DNA from 2 places in the Enterococcus malodoratus genome. Region 1 is predicted to be linked to the other one. Evidence: riboswitches for the same ligand, from Rfam matches in the RefSeq annotation. Region 1 holds a riboswitch; the other holds the start of a gene.

Region 1 (7,678 bases):
TTCCGGATGGCAGTACTTTATGGGATGATGAGGGGATTCGGTTTGATTCGACTTTAGAAAAAATCGGTTCGTTAAAACCGGCTTTCAAAGAAGATGGCGTTGTAACAGCAGCAAATGCATCGACGTTGAACGATGGAGCATCGGCAGTTGTTTTGGCGGCAAAATCATATGCTGTCGAAAATAACTTGGCGTACCTAGCTGTTATTAATGACTACAGTGAAGTAGGGATTGATCCAAGTATTATGGGGATGGCTCCTGTGTCAGCTATTAATAAATTATTAAATAAAGTGAATCGAACAATTAATGAAATTGATATATTTCAAATTAATGAAGCTTTTGCAGCGGCCTCAGTAGCTGTGCAGAAAGAATTAAAATTGCCTGATGAAAAAATCAATACGTACGGTGGTGCGATCGCTTTAGGTCATCCAATTGGCGCCAGTGGAACACGTATTGTGGCAACATTGGTCTCAGAGCTGATTCAAGAAGATAAGCAGCGAGGAGTAGCGAGTCTTTGTATTGGCGGTGGACTTGGATTAGCCTTGATGATCACCAAGGCGGAGGATCAAGAAACCGCAAAAAAAAAATTTTATCAGATGACTCAAACAGAGCGGTTAGCTAAGCTGGTCAAAGAAAAAAAGTTGTCCGCTAAAGAGGCAGCTCAGTTAACAATAGAGACTGTTCTACCGGAAAAAGTTGCGAATAATTTGATTGAAAATCAGATCAGTGAAGCTTCGATTCCTCTAGGTGTTGCACAGAATTTTGTAATTAACGGAAAAGAAAAAATTATTCCGATGGTAACAGAAGAACCTTCTGTGATTGCGGCTGCCAGTAATGCCGGTAAAATCATCGCAAAGGCTGGAGGATTTCAGACGCAAGTCATCAATCAAGGAATGATCGGTCAGATCGTTTTACGAAATGTTACTGAGTTTGAAAAAATCAAAGGAATTATTAACGAAAATAAACCAGCTCTTTTCGCAGCGGCAGAAAGAAGCTATCCTTCGATTTATCAACGAGGTGGTGGTTTGCAATCGATTAAGGTGCGTTTCTTTGAGGAGGGCTATCTTTCAATCGACCTTGTGGTGACCACGAAAGACGCGATGGGCGCGAATATTCTAAATACCATCTTGGAAGCTGTCGCGCAGGAATTAAGACAGTTAGTTCCCGATGCAGAGGTACTGTTTAGTATTCTAAGTAACTACGCAACCGAGTCCATGATCATGGCGAGTTGTGAGATTCCTTTAAATCAACTATCTTCCGAACTTGCTGAAAAAATCGTTGACGCCAGCAAATTCAGTAAGCTGGATCCTTATCGTGCAGCCACACATAATAAAGGAATTATGAATGGCATTGATGCAGTCGTATTAGCCACAGGCAACGATACCCGAGCAGTCGAGGCGGCTTGTCATGCATATGCTGCTCGCAATGGTAGCTATGAAGGTCTGACTGATTGGGAGATTAAAAATGATACGCTTGTTGGAAAGCTGATATTGCCAATGAAAGTTGGTATTGTTGGCGGAGCGACAAAGGTTTTGCCAAAAGCTCAAATAAGTTTGAAATTATTAGATGTTTCGGATGCCGCAGAGTTAGGTGAAATTATCGTGGCTGTTGGTTTGGCACAAAATTTTGCCGCGATCAGGGCTTTAGTAACGGATGGTATCCAAAAAGGCCACATGGCGATGCAAAGTCGATCTTTAGCAATTACAGCAGGAGCTACTTCCAGTGAGGTACCTTTAGTTTCTAGACAATTAAGAAAAGCGGACCGAATGAATTTAGCTACAGCAGAACAATTACTAAAAAAAATTCGCCAAGGATAAGTTTAAGCATTGGGGAATAAAACAGAGCTTTGACAGCTCTGTTTTTTTATTGATTTAAAATGGCAAAACGTGCGTTATATTATTTTTAGTGGTGAATGATTATGACAAATAAAAAAATTTGTTCGTTCATTTCCTCATTATTTTTCATAACGGAAAAGGTTGATATAATAGCGTTGAATTCGATTTCTTGGAATTGTTAATTTAATTTATCTGGATTTTTTTATAGAAAAGCGTTTGACAGGTGATTAATAACTTGTTATATTGTCTTCGAAAATAAAATATGATTTGTTAGGTGAGGCTCCTATACAAACACAGGCTACTGCCCAAAAATGTCGAGAGACGCCAATGGGTAGAACAGGAATTGTCGAATACAAGGCTTTTCTTAAGGTAGCTAAGATGTTTGTCTTTACGTTGTATAGTGCCAAAACTCAACGATTAGATCGACTATACGACTTTGTCTATTTGGGATGAATTTTAGTAAGGCTTTTCGCTGAGTTTTTGAGCGAAAAGTCTTTTTTTGCGCAATAATCATTTTTATTTTCGAAATTTAAAAAGGGAGGGATTTACTATGGTAAAACAGTGTTTACAGTAACTAAGTGGAACAGCGCAATGTATTGTGAAGCGTTAACGCTTAGAAACAAAGAGCTAAAGGCAAGTTCAGGAAAAAAGTTCTTATTGAGGGCACCGAGAGATGAAAGAAAGGATATTCACTTGATTATCAAACAGGAAGATCAGGTGATAGGGACTCTATTGCTGCATCCAATTTCAGCTGAATGTGTCCAGATTAAACAAGTGGCGGTGGACTCGCATCACCAAGGAGAAGGATTAGGTAAAAACTTGCTGATATATGCAGAACAAGTTGCTAGAAGAGTTGGTTTTTGTCTTGTTTTCCTAACAGGTAGAGAACAAGCTTGGGGTTTCTATGAAAAGCTAGGTTATCAATCCATCTCGGAGGAGTATGCAGAAGGGCAATTAACCATGCGGATCTACAAAAAGGATATTCAATCACCACTAGAACAAGTGGAAAAAAGGGAGATGAAAACAAATGGATGACAGTAGTTCAATAATTACGGGTTTGTGGCAGAAAATGGTAAACAAGAAGATACTATTGTCTATTTGTTTTTAACGCCAATATTTTCTCCATAAGCCCGTCTGTAGGAGGGGCAACGATGAATACGCTAAAAAATATGGTCTTATATTTATTTATTGGAATAGGATTATGGCATATTTTTTTCGGAAAAAAGGAGAAAAAAATGAAACAGCAAAAGATCACAACAACGAAGACGAATTATAGTCTATTCGCTAAAAAAACAACAAGAAGTATTCTTGATACATTTAAAACATCAACGCTGGAATTATCTGCGGCACAAGTTGCAGAAGCAAGAGAAGAATTTGGAGAAAATAAAATTCCCTATAAAAAGGCAACGCCGTTTTTTATTGAGGTTCTAAAAGCATTTATTACACCATTTACTTTGGTATTGATTGGTTTGGGAGTCATTTCTCTTATCACGGAAGGAATCTTGCCTGAGCCAGGTGAAAAAGATTTCTTCGGCAGCGGTATTATTTTGGTCATGGTATTAGTCAGCGGTACGATGACATTGGTTCAGTCTGTGCGTTCAAACAAAGCAGCCGAGAAGTTGAAATCATTGGTAAAAGTAACTGCAGCAGTTCGCAGAGACAATCAATACAAGGAAATCCCTATGGAAGAAATTGTCTGCGGTGATCTAGTCAAGTTATCCGCCGGAGATATGATTCCAGCCGATATTCGTTTGATTAGCGCAAAGGATTTATTCATCTCACAGTCCGCGCTAACAGGAGAAAGCTATCCTGTCGAAAAAAGTGCGGCAGAGGCAAATGGTCAAAAAGAATCTGAAACGAGTTACGACAATTTAGTATTTATGGGAAGTAATGTGATTAGTGGAAGTGCCGAAGGAATCGTAATCGCTACGGGTGCAAATACCCTGTTTGGTGATGTTGCTAAATCCTTATCGGCTACCCCCGTTCAAACTAGTTTTGAGTTAGGTATTCGTAAAACGTCTTTCTTGTTTATCAAATTCATGGCATTAATGGCACCGACCGTTATTGTGATTAATGGATTCACGAAAGGGGATTGGATGGAGGCATTTCTATTCGGTTTATCAGTGGCTGTGGGGCTGACACCGGAAATGCTGCCAATGATCGTTACAACAAATTTAGTCAAAGGTGCTACAGGAATGGCCAAAAACGGTACGATCATTAAAAATATAAACGCTATTCAAAATTTCGGTGCCATCGATGTATTGTGTACAGATAAAACAGGGACATTAACACAGGACAAAATTATTTTAGAATACCATTTGGATTGTGACGGGGAAGAAGATAGCCGTGTTTTAAGACACGCATATCTAAATAGTTATTATCAAACAGGCCTAAAAAACCTGCTTGATGTGGCCATTATCGAATCAACCAAACAAGAGTTAGACACAGATGAAATTCGTTATCAAAAGGTTGATGAGATTCCCTTTGACTTTCAACGTCGCAGAATGAGTGTTGTTGTAGAAGATCAAAACGGAAAAACGCAAATGATCACAAAAGGTGCAATTGAAGAAATGCTTGAAATTTCTTCTTTCGTTGACTTCAAAGGGCAAGTAACGAAGTTAACGGATGAAGTAAAAAAACAAGTTTTGAAAAAAGTTCACGAATTGAACGAAGACGGATTACGCGTAATCGGTGTGGCTCAAAAAACGAATCCGAGTGTGGTTGGTGAATTTTCAACAGCTGATGAATCTGAAATGGTATTGATTGGTTATCTGGCATTTTTAGATCCGCCAAAAGAAACAACCAAACAAGCGTTGAAGGCGTTGAAAGAAAACGGTGTTGAGGTGAAAGTCTTAACTGGAGATAATGCATTGGTGACCAAGTCCGTTTGTAAGCAGGTTGGACTAGGAACGGAAACAATTATCCATGGAGAAGATTTGATCCATCTTAGTGATCAAGAATTAGCAGAAATCATAGAGGATTACAACGTATTCGTGAAATTGAACCCGCAGCAAAAACAAAAGATTACGAGTTTGCTCAGAGCAAACGGGCATACAGTCGGGTTTCTTGGAGATGGAATCAATGATGCTCCTGCGATGAAAGCCGCTGATGTCGGAATATCCGTTGATACAGCTGTTGATATCGCCAAAGAATCTGCTGATGTGATCTTATTAGAGAAAGACTTGATGATTCTAGAACGGGGAATAATTTCCGGCAGAGAAACATTCGGCAATATCATGAAATATATCAAGGCCACGGCAAGCTCAAATTTTGGCAATATGTTCTCTGTTTTAGTTGCAAGTTCATTCTTACCATTTTTGCCAATGCTTCCACTGCAAATTTTATTTCTAAATTTGATTTATGATATTTCATGTATCTCGATTCCATGGGATCGGATGGATAAAGAATACTTAGAAAAACCAAAAAAATGGACAGCATCCAGCATTGGTAAATTTATGATTTGGCTGGGTCCAACGAGTTCGGTATTTGATATCACGACTTATTTACTAATGTACTTTGTTATTTGTCCGGCAGTTCTCGGCGGGGATTACCACTCTTTATCTCCTCAGCAGCAGGCAGCCTTTATCGCTATTTTCCATGCTGGCTGGTTTGTGGAATCGCTGTGGTCGCAAACTTTAGTCTTACATGCATTACGGACACCACAAATCCCGTTTATCCAAAGCAGAGGGTCTTTCATTATGACAGTGATTACCACCTTGGGAATTATTGTCGGCACTCTTTTACCATTCACAAATTTCGGTCAAAACTTAGGGTTAGCGGTCTTACCAAATCAGTATTGGTTATGGCTCGTTGTAACCATCATCGCTTATCTATTTTTGGTAACGCTAGTTAAAAAAGTTTACATTCAACGCTACCAAGAATTATTGTAAGATATAAAAACGTTCCTGAAAAAAAATTCAGGAACGTTTTTATTATTTTCAGAGGATCAAGGCTTTGCATCTGCTCGTAAATAGACCATATCTACTAGTTGGACACCTTGGTCGATAATTGGTTCGCGGTAATTATCGGTGAAGAAGTTTTTTACACGATGGGATTCGCGAAATCCGCATTTCTTATAAAAGTCCAATATGCTTGGAACATCTCCCGTTCCTACATACATCGTTTGATAACGGCCTAAAAATTCATCAAATAAAAACTGAATCAACGCTTTTCCATATCCTTTTCCTTGTTCGTTCGGCATAATCGCAATATTTTTTAACTCACACTCTGTCTCGCTTAATTCTGTTACGACCGCTTCGCCTTTTAGATCTTCGTCATATAAAACAAACATTCTTCCGTCGTTAAGATAACGATCAATCATGTCTTCTTGTTCATCAGCCAAACGAAGCAGGTCTAAAAATTCTTTTTTATCTGAAATGACTTCTTCAACTTTCATTGGAACACTCCTTAGTTTTACTTTTTTTTAAATGTAGAATCGGGAAGGCATTGCCTTGATCATCTAATTCAGATCGACCAAACACATGGAAACCCATGCGTTGATAAAACCCCAATCCTTGTTCATTCTGTTCATTCACATCAACGTAGTTTCCGTTCAGCATTTCGATTGCATACTGAAATAATTTTCTTCCGATTCCTTGTCCTCTAGTTTCTGCAGCTACAAAGAGCATCTCAACTTTTTCATTTTCAACGCCGATAAATCCGACGATTTCTTGTTCATAGCAGCCGTAGAGGGATTCAATGGTTAATAATCCTTCTTTAACTGCGGGTATTAAGGCCTCAATATTGTCCTTTGACAAAAAATTATGAGTAGCAGTCACTGAAGATTCCCAAATTGTCAAAAGAATTTCAATTTCATTTTTATCATTTTGATTTACTTGCTTAATATTCAATCGTTGATTTTCCTCCAATTTTTCCTATGAAGAACTATTTTTGACCGCAACAAATAAAGGGCACTAAATTCTGCTCTTAAAACGAAGCGATGAAACAAATCTTTATAGTTCCTTCAAACAATGTTTCATCTACAGTAGTTTTCTTGTTTGAAGGATAGCAATCGTGCGTAAATGAGAGACATACGTCCACATTGAGATCAATCCTTTTTTAGTTTTGACAAGGCAAGGGTGAAAATGATTTTGCCCGGTCAGTTCTCTTTATTTTTCAATTGATGAACAGTTCTAGCTAGTATTTCCAGAATATAGGTTACCGATAACTGGGAAGTAATGTTTGTTTCTTTGTACATCTCGGTATTTGCGTAATAGGGAATGTCGACATCAGAAAGCTTTGCGATAGGAGTGTTTGAGCTATTAGTTATGGCAATTACTCCTGATTTATGAAGCTTAATGTGATTGATGTAATCTATGATATCCTCATTTTCTCCAGATACAGATAATGCGACTAAGCACACCTTATTATCTAATCTTTCCGAGATGTTATATAAAGGCGTATTCAAAGGGTCTTGAATGTTTAAAGCCAATGTAAAAAGAGACGAGAAAAGTAACGCTCCGTAACTCGCAAAAATACTTGAAGTTCCGATTCCGACAAAAAGGACTAAATCGGATTCTTTAAGGATTGAGGCAGCCGAGTTTATTCGTTCCTGAAATTCATTTGTGTGGGTTCTCTTCAAAAATTCTATGAAAGGAAGTTCATCGATCGTCTGGATCGGCTCCGCCAATTCGTGCAGCTCTTTAGCATATAGTTGTAGTCTAAGTCGAAAATCTGCATATCCGTTACATTCAAACTTTTTGCAAAAACGCAAAATAGTCGAGGTGCTCACATGACAGGCATCTGCCAATTCTCTGATTCTCATATAAGGCACGGCATCTAGATTTTTGATGATGAAGTCATAAATATCAATTTCAATACTTTTTAATTCAACTTGATAGGCTAAG
Region 2 (7,678 bases), on a different contig from region 1:
GGGATTCGATCAAACGACCTTTGATACATTACCAATAAAACTGCTTTCCGGCAGATTGCCGAAAAACGGTCATGAGGTAGTGATCCCAGCCCACGTTGCGGCTAACGGCGGAGTGAAATATTCAATCGGAGAAACACTTTCTTTGTCACTTGGGGAACGAGTGTCAGGCAATAAACAACTCAATCAACATGATCCTTACGAAAATCCGAAAAAAAAGCAAGAAACGTTGAGAGAGACGAATCAGAAATCGTATAAAATCGTGGGTATTTGCGAACGACCGGGCTTTGAAGAAAAGACGGCGCCAGGCTATACCTTGCTGACGATCGCAGATCAAGCTGAGAAACGAGGACGACTCAGTGTTTTTGTCACGCTTAAAAATCCGCGAAAAGCTCGTTCCTACGCTAACAGTATCGCCAAGAATCAATCATACACACTTAATGATGATGTTTTACGTTTTATGGGAGCTTCGGATGATCGGGTTTTCAACCTATTACTCTATTCGATCGGGGCCATTTTAGTTGCATTGATCATGTTAGGTTCAGTTTTTCTGATTTACAATTCTTTTACGATCTCATTAAATGAACGGATGCGGCAGTTTGGAATTTTGGCATCGGTTGGCGCAACGCCCAAGCAGCTGCGAAACTCTGTCCTGTTTGAAGGATTTTGTATCGGAGCGGTAGGGATTCCAGTGGGATTATTTGTGGGGATCGGAAGTATAAAAATTGTGATCGCCCTTGTTGCGAAAAATTTCAACAATATTTTATATGCAGATATTCCGCTGGTTTTATCGCTGTCCATTCCTGTGTTGCTTGCGGCGGCCGTCATCAGTCTGATTACGATTATGATTTCAGCGTATATTCCGGCTAGAAAAGCGGCCAATACACCAGTGATGGAAAGTATTCGTCAATCCAACGAAGTGAAGGTATCGGCGCATGAAATCAAGCTAACAAAGTTTTCTGAAGGGCTTCTTGGATTAGAGGGCATGCTGGCTTTAAAAAATTTCAAGCGCAACAAGAAACGTTACCGAACAATTATCTTATCCTTAGCCTTGAGTGTCGTTCTCTTTGTATCGGCACGGGCGTTTGGAAACAACTTGCAGCAATCGGCCAAACAAATGGTGGTCGATTCGGACTATGATATTATTTTGACAAGTTCCGAAATGAAGGAGAGCGAAATGTTTCACCTTTATGATAAGCTTCAAAACGTTACGGGCATTACGGAAAGCTCCTACCAAGCCATTGCCTCCTATACCAGTCCAATAAAAACGAGTGATTTTTCGCCTCGTTATCGTCAATCGGAAAATGATTTAACAATGGAACAGACTACGCGGGCGGTGGATGTTCAATTTATCGAAGACAAAGAATACCTGAAATTTATCAAGGAGCAGAATTTTTTGCCCGTCAAGGAATACACAGGTGACGGGAGCAAACTAATCGCGGTTGCTAAGAAAAGAATCGAGCAGGAAAAAGGCAAAAGCGAACTGATTGATTTGTTTGCGAAAGATAGCATGGAATTATCGATAATTCCAGAAATCGATGGCAAACCTGCACCAAGCCAGCAGAAAACGGTCTCGGTCAAATTTGCCGATACTTATCCATTAGATACGCTGCCGCGGCAACCTGCTGCAAAACAGCCTTACGTGTTTATGCTGATTGCGCCATATGCCATGAAGGCTAAGTTTTCTCCTGCCGGGATTGAGCAAACGATGGGACTAACTTTTCTGTCAAAACAGCCCGCGCGTTCAACGGCGACTATAAGAAAAATCATTGAACAGGAGGGAGTTACAGCCTCCTATGATCTCTACAATCTCCATGAAATATTTGAACAAAATCGCAATACTATTTTTGTGGTGAATATTTTCAGCTATGTTTTTGTCGCGATGATCTCATTGATTGCGATCGCGAATGTATTTAACACAATTTCGACCAATATTCAGTTGCGGCGGCGAGAACTGGCGATGCTGCGCTCGGTGGGAATGACTGATCGTGAGTTTAATAAAATGATGATGATCGAATGTGCCTTTTACGGTTCGCGTTCATTGTTGTGGGGCGTACCAATCGCGGGCATTATTTCGTGGCTGATTTATAAAGGGATGACAAAGGGTGGTGCGGAAATCGCGTTCCAATTTCCTTGGAGCAGTATTTTGATCAGCATCCTAGGCGTATTCTTAATTGTAGTAATCACAATGCTTTATGCAGTAAACAAGATCAAAAAAGAAAATATTATTGACGCGCTGCGGGATGATTTGACCTGATAGACGCAATAAAAAAATCAAGTGTGATAGCCGCACTTGAATTTTTTTTGCTTTAAAAACAAACCAGATATACTCGGATTATCTATGCCGCAGGTTGTTAATCTTCATTCGCCGGATCATTTCTGTGGTAATTTGTTCTACGATGTTGATCGTTGTTTTGGGTGATCGTTGGCTTCTTGGAATATCGATTTGATAGATTTGCGCCACACGGCCAGGATTTGAGTCCATTAAGACGACACGATCGGAAAGCTGAACAGCCTGTTGGACATCATGAGTGATCATGACAATCGACTTCGTGGCAATTTGATTGCCAAGCCAAATTTTCAATAGATCATTGGATAATTGACTAGAGGTAATGATGTCCAGTGCTGAGAAAGGTTCATCCAGCAATAACAGGCTAGGCTCAATGGCCAAGGCACGGGCGAAGCCGACTCGCTGCTTCATGCCGCCGGAGAGCTCGCGGGGATAAGCCTTCTCAAAGCCGGTGAGTCCAATCATGTCGATCAGATTACTTACACGTTTTCCCATTTGCTCACGTGAGATATCGTCGCGATTTTCCAGTCCAAAGCTGATATTCTTTTCTACAGTTAACCATGGAAATAAGGCGAAATGCTGGAATACCATGCTGATGTTGGCGTCTGGTTCGGTAATGGTTTTATTTTCAAATGTAATTTCGCCTTTGGTTGGTTGAAGCAGTCCGGCAATACTTCTTAGCAGGGTTGATTTTCCTGTCCCTGATTGTCCGATAATACTCAGAAATTCGTTGTTTTTAACGGTCAAGTCGACATTTTCCAGTACCTTTAAATGTTCCTTATGTCCTTCAATTTCAAATTCTTTGCAGACTGATTTGACGTTTAATAATTCGTTATTTTCCATTCTTCTATTTTGTATAGCTGAAGCAATCGGCTTCAACCTACTTCTCCTTTCGTTTGAACGCTTATTAAATTTTGATGCGTTTTAATAATGAAATTTTTCTTTAGCCACTCGATATAGGGGCTGCCAGATGAAGGCAATGCAGAGGCCTACCATAAAGCACATCGCCAATGTTCCAAGAGCAGACTTGTCTTTGATGCCGTCATTGACGGAAATATAGTGGCCCAATCCTGTGACATCGATCGATTTCTTTCCCCATTGAATACTTTCAGCCGCAATGTCGGCATTCCAAGCAGCTCCAGCAGCATTGATAATCGCAGTGATGATGTAGGGCAAAATGGAGGGAATAAGGTATTTTACCCACCATTGCCATTTAGATAATTTAAAAATTTTCGTGACATCTCGAATATCGTCCGGGATCGCTAAGTAACCAGCGATAACATTGAAGAAGTAGTACCATTGACAGCCAACCATAATCAAGGGCAACAGCCACCATTCCAATCTATTGAAGCCCATGCTGATAAAAATAACGATAAAGGGCGTGTAGACATTAGATGGAATCGATCCTAGGATTTGACCGATTGGCTGAACAAAGTTTAAGCGGCGATTGTCACTCGCTACCCAAATCGCTAAAGGCGTAAAGATCAATCCGGCAACAATCATCGCCAATGTAACCCGTAAAGTAGTATACAGCGTCAATTTCGGGATCATCCCAAAATCTTGATGGGGCAAGAAATGATAGAGCTTGATGGCATAAACGATCACTAAGATGGCCAGACCGACGTACCACAGAGTTTTAAAGAAATTACGAAACCTCGCCACTAGCTTATAGAGCCGATCCAGCTTTAAGAAATACCAAATTTTCGGCAGTTTATAGATCCAAAAGTGACTGAAGGCCGAGAAAAAACGGGAGCAGCGTTTGGTTAATGTCGCCTCTTTGAGCACTCGATAAATAATAGATTTTGGCGGAACAGAGCTTTCGACATCGGTCTCATACTTAAAATAATAGGTTGCGCGAACTAACGGCTGAAAGACTAAGAAGTTGAGAATCACAACATTCAGCAGCAGTGCCAAGACAGCCCATAGACAGGCCTTAAAATCGGCACGATCCAATGCAATCTGAATGTACGAGCCGATTCCAGGTAAGAAAAGTGTCGTGTCTTTCGGAATAGCCACGGAGGCCTGCTCACTGGCGACTAAGGCGAACCAAGCCGCTGTTTGAGAAATAATCACGTTCCACAGCAGTCCTGGAATCGCGTAAACAAACTCTAAGCGCCAAAATTTTTCCCAAGGGTTGTATTTGAATTGATCCGTGACATTGGACAAGTCAGAGGGGATGACCTCCATGATTTGGTAGAGGGTCAACATAATATTCCAAGCTTGTCCGGTGAAAATCGCAAAGATCGCGACACATTCCGCGCCTAGTACGTTTCCGGGGAAAAGCCCCAACAGCCAAGCGGTGGTGAAGGTCAAGAAGCCCAGCAGCGGCACGGATTCTAAAAAGTTGACCATGGGCAAAATGATTCGTCGAGCAGTTTTGTATCTCACTGCCAGTACGCCGAACACAAATGAAAAGAGAAAGGACCAAAACATCCCGACAATCATTCGAAACATTGTCCGAATGGAAAAGTAAACTAAGTTCGAAGCAGCAAGAAAATCGTGGGTTTTACTTGCTGTTGCTAAAAAGTCTTCTGAGGGCAGTGAATGGAGCGGTCGATTCATTTTTATCAAAGAGAAGATCAAGATGAATGCAAACAACACTACGATCACTAAGAATGTAAGATTTCCGATCCCTTTCTTTAGTGTGCTGTTTTCTTTGGATGGTGCGCGTAAAACGTTCAATGGAAAAACCTCCTAAAAAATCATATTAAGGAGGTCGCCGAATAAACAGTTTTATCAGGAAATCACGTTAATTGAGCTTTGGCTTTCTGAGACGTAAGAAAAGATCTTCTAGTTATCTTAGGAAAGCCTTAATTCGACAATCCCTGCTTTACTCGTTACTGTCTCTCGACATTTCCGAGCGATAACCTATGTTCTTCAGAGTAACCTCACCTAATATGATTTTTATTTTATTGTGCACACCCATCATACTCGTGAAGGGGGAGAAAGCAATTGCCTTAAAGCGGCCGGCTGATTTCTCGAAAGGGAGAGTCAGTATAAATAAAGGCTTTCTGCGACTTTTCGCTTTTTGGATAATCGCTTTCCAGATTATTGGAACGGGCAGCTATTGATGCGTTCAATCAATGATCCTGTTTTTCGTTCAAAAAGTTATTAAAAAAATATCAATCAATCGTTAATCGCTGTTAAAGAACTTCTGTTATCAAATGTTTTTCCTTGATTATTTGGGGTGAGTAAGAGCAAAATTAGGTTGACCTAAAATATTGCGTGCTTGGAAGTGAAAAAAATGTCAATTGAAAAATTAGAGTATTTCTACCTTATCGCTAAATACAACAGCCTTTCTAAAGCTTCTCAGGAGCTGTATGTAGGCATTTCCTCATTAAGTTCGGCACTGAAAAGTCTTGAAAATGAACTTGGCTACGATTTATTTCTTCGCCATGGGAAGAAATTGGTATTAAGTGAAGAGGGAGAAAAAATCCTGCCGTTTGTTAAACGGATTATTGAGGAGGCCAAGAAAATTCATTTTCCGCTCTATCAAATGATTGATCGGCCTTCCTTTAAAGTAGGAATCAGCGAATCAGTTTTGATATTCGAAGCGGGGGAGTGTGCTTGCAGGGATGAATCCTACACAATCAACTATATTAATGCGGCTCCGCTAGAGCTGTTTAATCAGTTAAAGCAAAAGGAAGTCGATCTGGTAATCACCAGCAGTGTGGTGGAGGACCCACAATTTGAACGAACGTCTTTGATCCGTTCAAAAATGGTCTTGGCCGCCAATGCCTCCCTAGTGAAAAATGAACTGAAGCAGGCAACCGCCGAAGATTTAGAAAAAATGCCTTTTATTGTCTTAACAGATCATTTAGGGCATCGGCAGCTAACTCAACGAACAGCGAACTTTTTCAATATTGCACCTGATTATCTTTATTGCCATGACAGCTTAGGGATTCATAAATGGCTGAAGGAGAAAAAAGGGGTTTTTGTGATCCATGCGATTGAAAAGGAGCTGTTAGCCAGCGAGTCGATTCATTTTCTGGCTTTACCTAGCGCCTTAAGCCTGGAATTCTATTTATATAAAAATAAAACCAGTCATCATGCTTTTGATATTGAGGCGGTCGAAAATGACCTAAAACGGATTTTCAAAGAGATAGAAATTAAAGGGAATGGCCGACCGGCCCTAAGCAGCCAATAATTTTAAACAATAAAAACAGCGTATGAGTGTCTCCGTCAGAGAACTTATACGCTGTTTTCGTCGTTATCAAGGGACAAACCCATTTTTAGTTTTAACAGTAGGCAGCGCACCGGTTTCTGTATTATCTGGTGTGCCGATGTAGGTATTGCCGTTGAGGGAGGTAGATTCCTTGTCTTCGGCCGCTTCATCTTGAACAGAGTAGTCGCTTTGATAGAGATAGTCGCCGTCGGTATGGAAGACAAAACCTTTTTTGTCTTGTTCATTTTTTTTGTCAATCCCGAGACTCACTCTCAGTTCGTGGCTTACATAATCGATGCTATCTGGATACAGCTCCACCATGCTGCGACCTTGGTTGCTGAAGGTTCGCCAATCAAAAGTGAGACGCTGCTTTTCGTAGTCACTGTAAACCAAGCCGTTTTTCATCAGCGCCAGCAGCTGATCGGTGGTAATGTCTGTTTGGATATTGTTATTAAAGGAATCAATGATACCTGTAAGATTTTTGACGGCTTCTTTGGATTTTAATTTATTTCCGACGGATTGGATGATTTCCTGCTGGCGGAATCCGCGCATGATATCGTTATCGCTGTGGCGTTCCCGCGCATAAGACAGGGCCTTTGTCCCGTCGACATGTTGTTTTCCTTCGTCAAAGTGAATCGCGCCCGGGCCGTCCTTCGTCACACCGTCAAAAGAATGCTGGACATCAATATCGATTCCGCCGATCGCATCAATGAACTTAATGAAGGATAAGAAATTGAACACGCAATAATGATCAATCGGAATGTTCAATAATTTTTCTACCGTATTGATAGAAGCGGTCGGTCCGTCAAAGGTGTACGCCGCCTCAATCCGCTGGTTGCCGTGATAATTTTTTGAATCAATCGGCACAAAGCTGTCTCGAGGCAGACTGCAGAAGGTAATCTTTTTGGTCTTATTATTGAGCGTGACGACCATCATGGCGTCAGTCCGCGTGGTACCCAGCTTTCTTTCGATCGTATTGTCCAAACCCATGATCAAAAAGGCTTCAGTATCCTTTTTGTTCTTAGTGTGATACTCATTTTTTATAGGATGATAGCCGTTATCCAGCGTTTTCCTTAAATGCTGGTTGGCGAGTAAAAAATAGGCGGAAACAGAAATGGTGCACATTAAAATCGCTGTGAGACAAAGTAAAATAATCTTTTGCGCTCGTTTCATGATAAGACTTCCTTTCGATATAAAACGGATTTGTATTAACAAAAAGGATAGCC

What was found. A riboswitch is a leader RNA that binds a small molecule or an ion and turns the genes downstream of it on or off. The one in region 1 is predicted to bind magnesium.
Region 2: another riboswitch for magnesium. It lies ahead of PGP85_RS00260 (ABC transporter permease subunit); the one in region 1 lies ahead of PGP85_RS17970 (GNAT family N-acetyltransferase).

Annotation. Positions count from the first base shown of each region.
Region 1 covers NZ_JAQDPG010000013.1:7,271-14,948, forward strand. The annotation lists gene PGP85_RS17965 (hydroxymethylglutaryl-CoA reductase, degradative) at 1-1,814, shown strand, start outside; M-box (ykoK) riboswitch at 2,092-2,261, shown strand; gene PGP85_RS17970 (GNAT family N-acetyltransferase) at 2,424-2,867, shown strand; gene mgtA (magnesium-translocating P-type ATPase) at 3,002-5,722, shown strand; gene PGP85_RS17980 (GNAT family N-acetyltransferase) at 5,779-6,228, opposite strand; gene PGP85_RS17985 (GNAT family N-acetyltransferase) at 6,218-6,682, opposite strand; gene PGP85_RS17990 (MurR/RpiR family transcriptional regulator) at 6,931-7,678, opposite strand, start outside.
Region 2 covers NZ_JAQDPG010000001.1:43,944-51,621, forward strand. The annotation lists gene PGP85_RS00250 (ABC transporter permease) at 1-2,254, shown strand, start outside; gene PGP85_RS00255 (ABC transporter ATP-binding protein) at 2,333-3,130, opposite strand; gene PGP85_RS00260 (ABC transporter permease subunit) at 3,212-4,969, opposite strand; M-box (ykoK) riboswitch at 5,026-5,194, opposite strand; gene PGP85_RS00265 (LysR family transcriptional regulator) at 5,532-6,434, shown strand; gene PGP85_RS00270 (LCP family protein) at 6,501-7,625, opposite strand.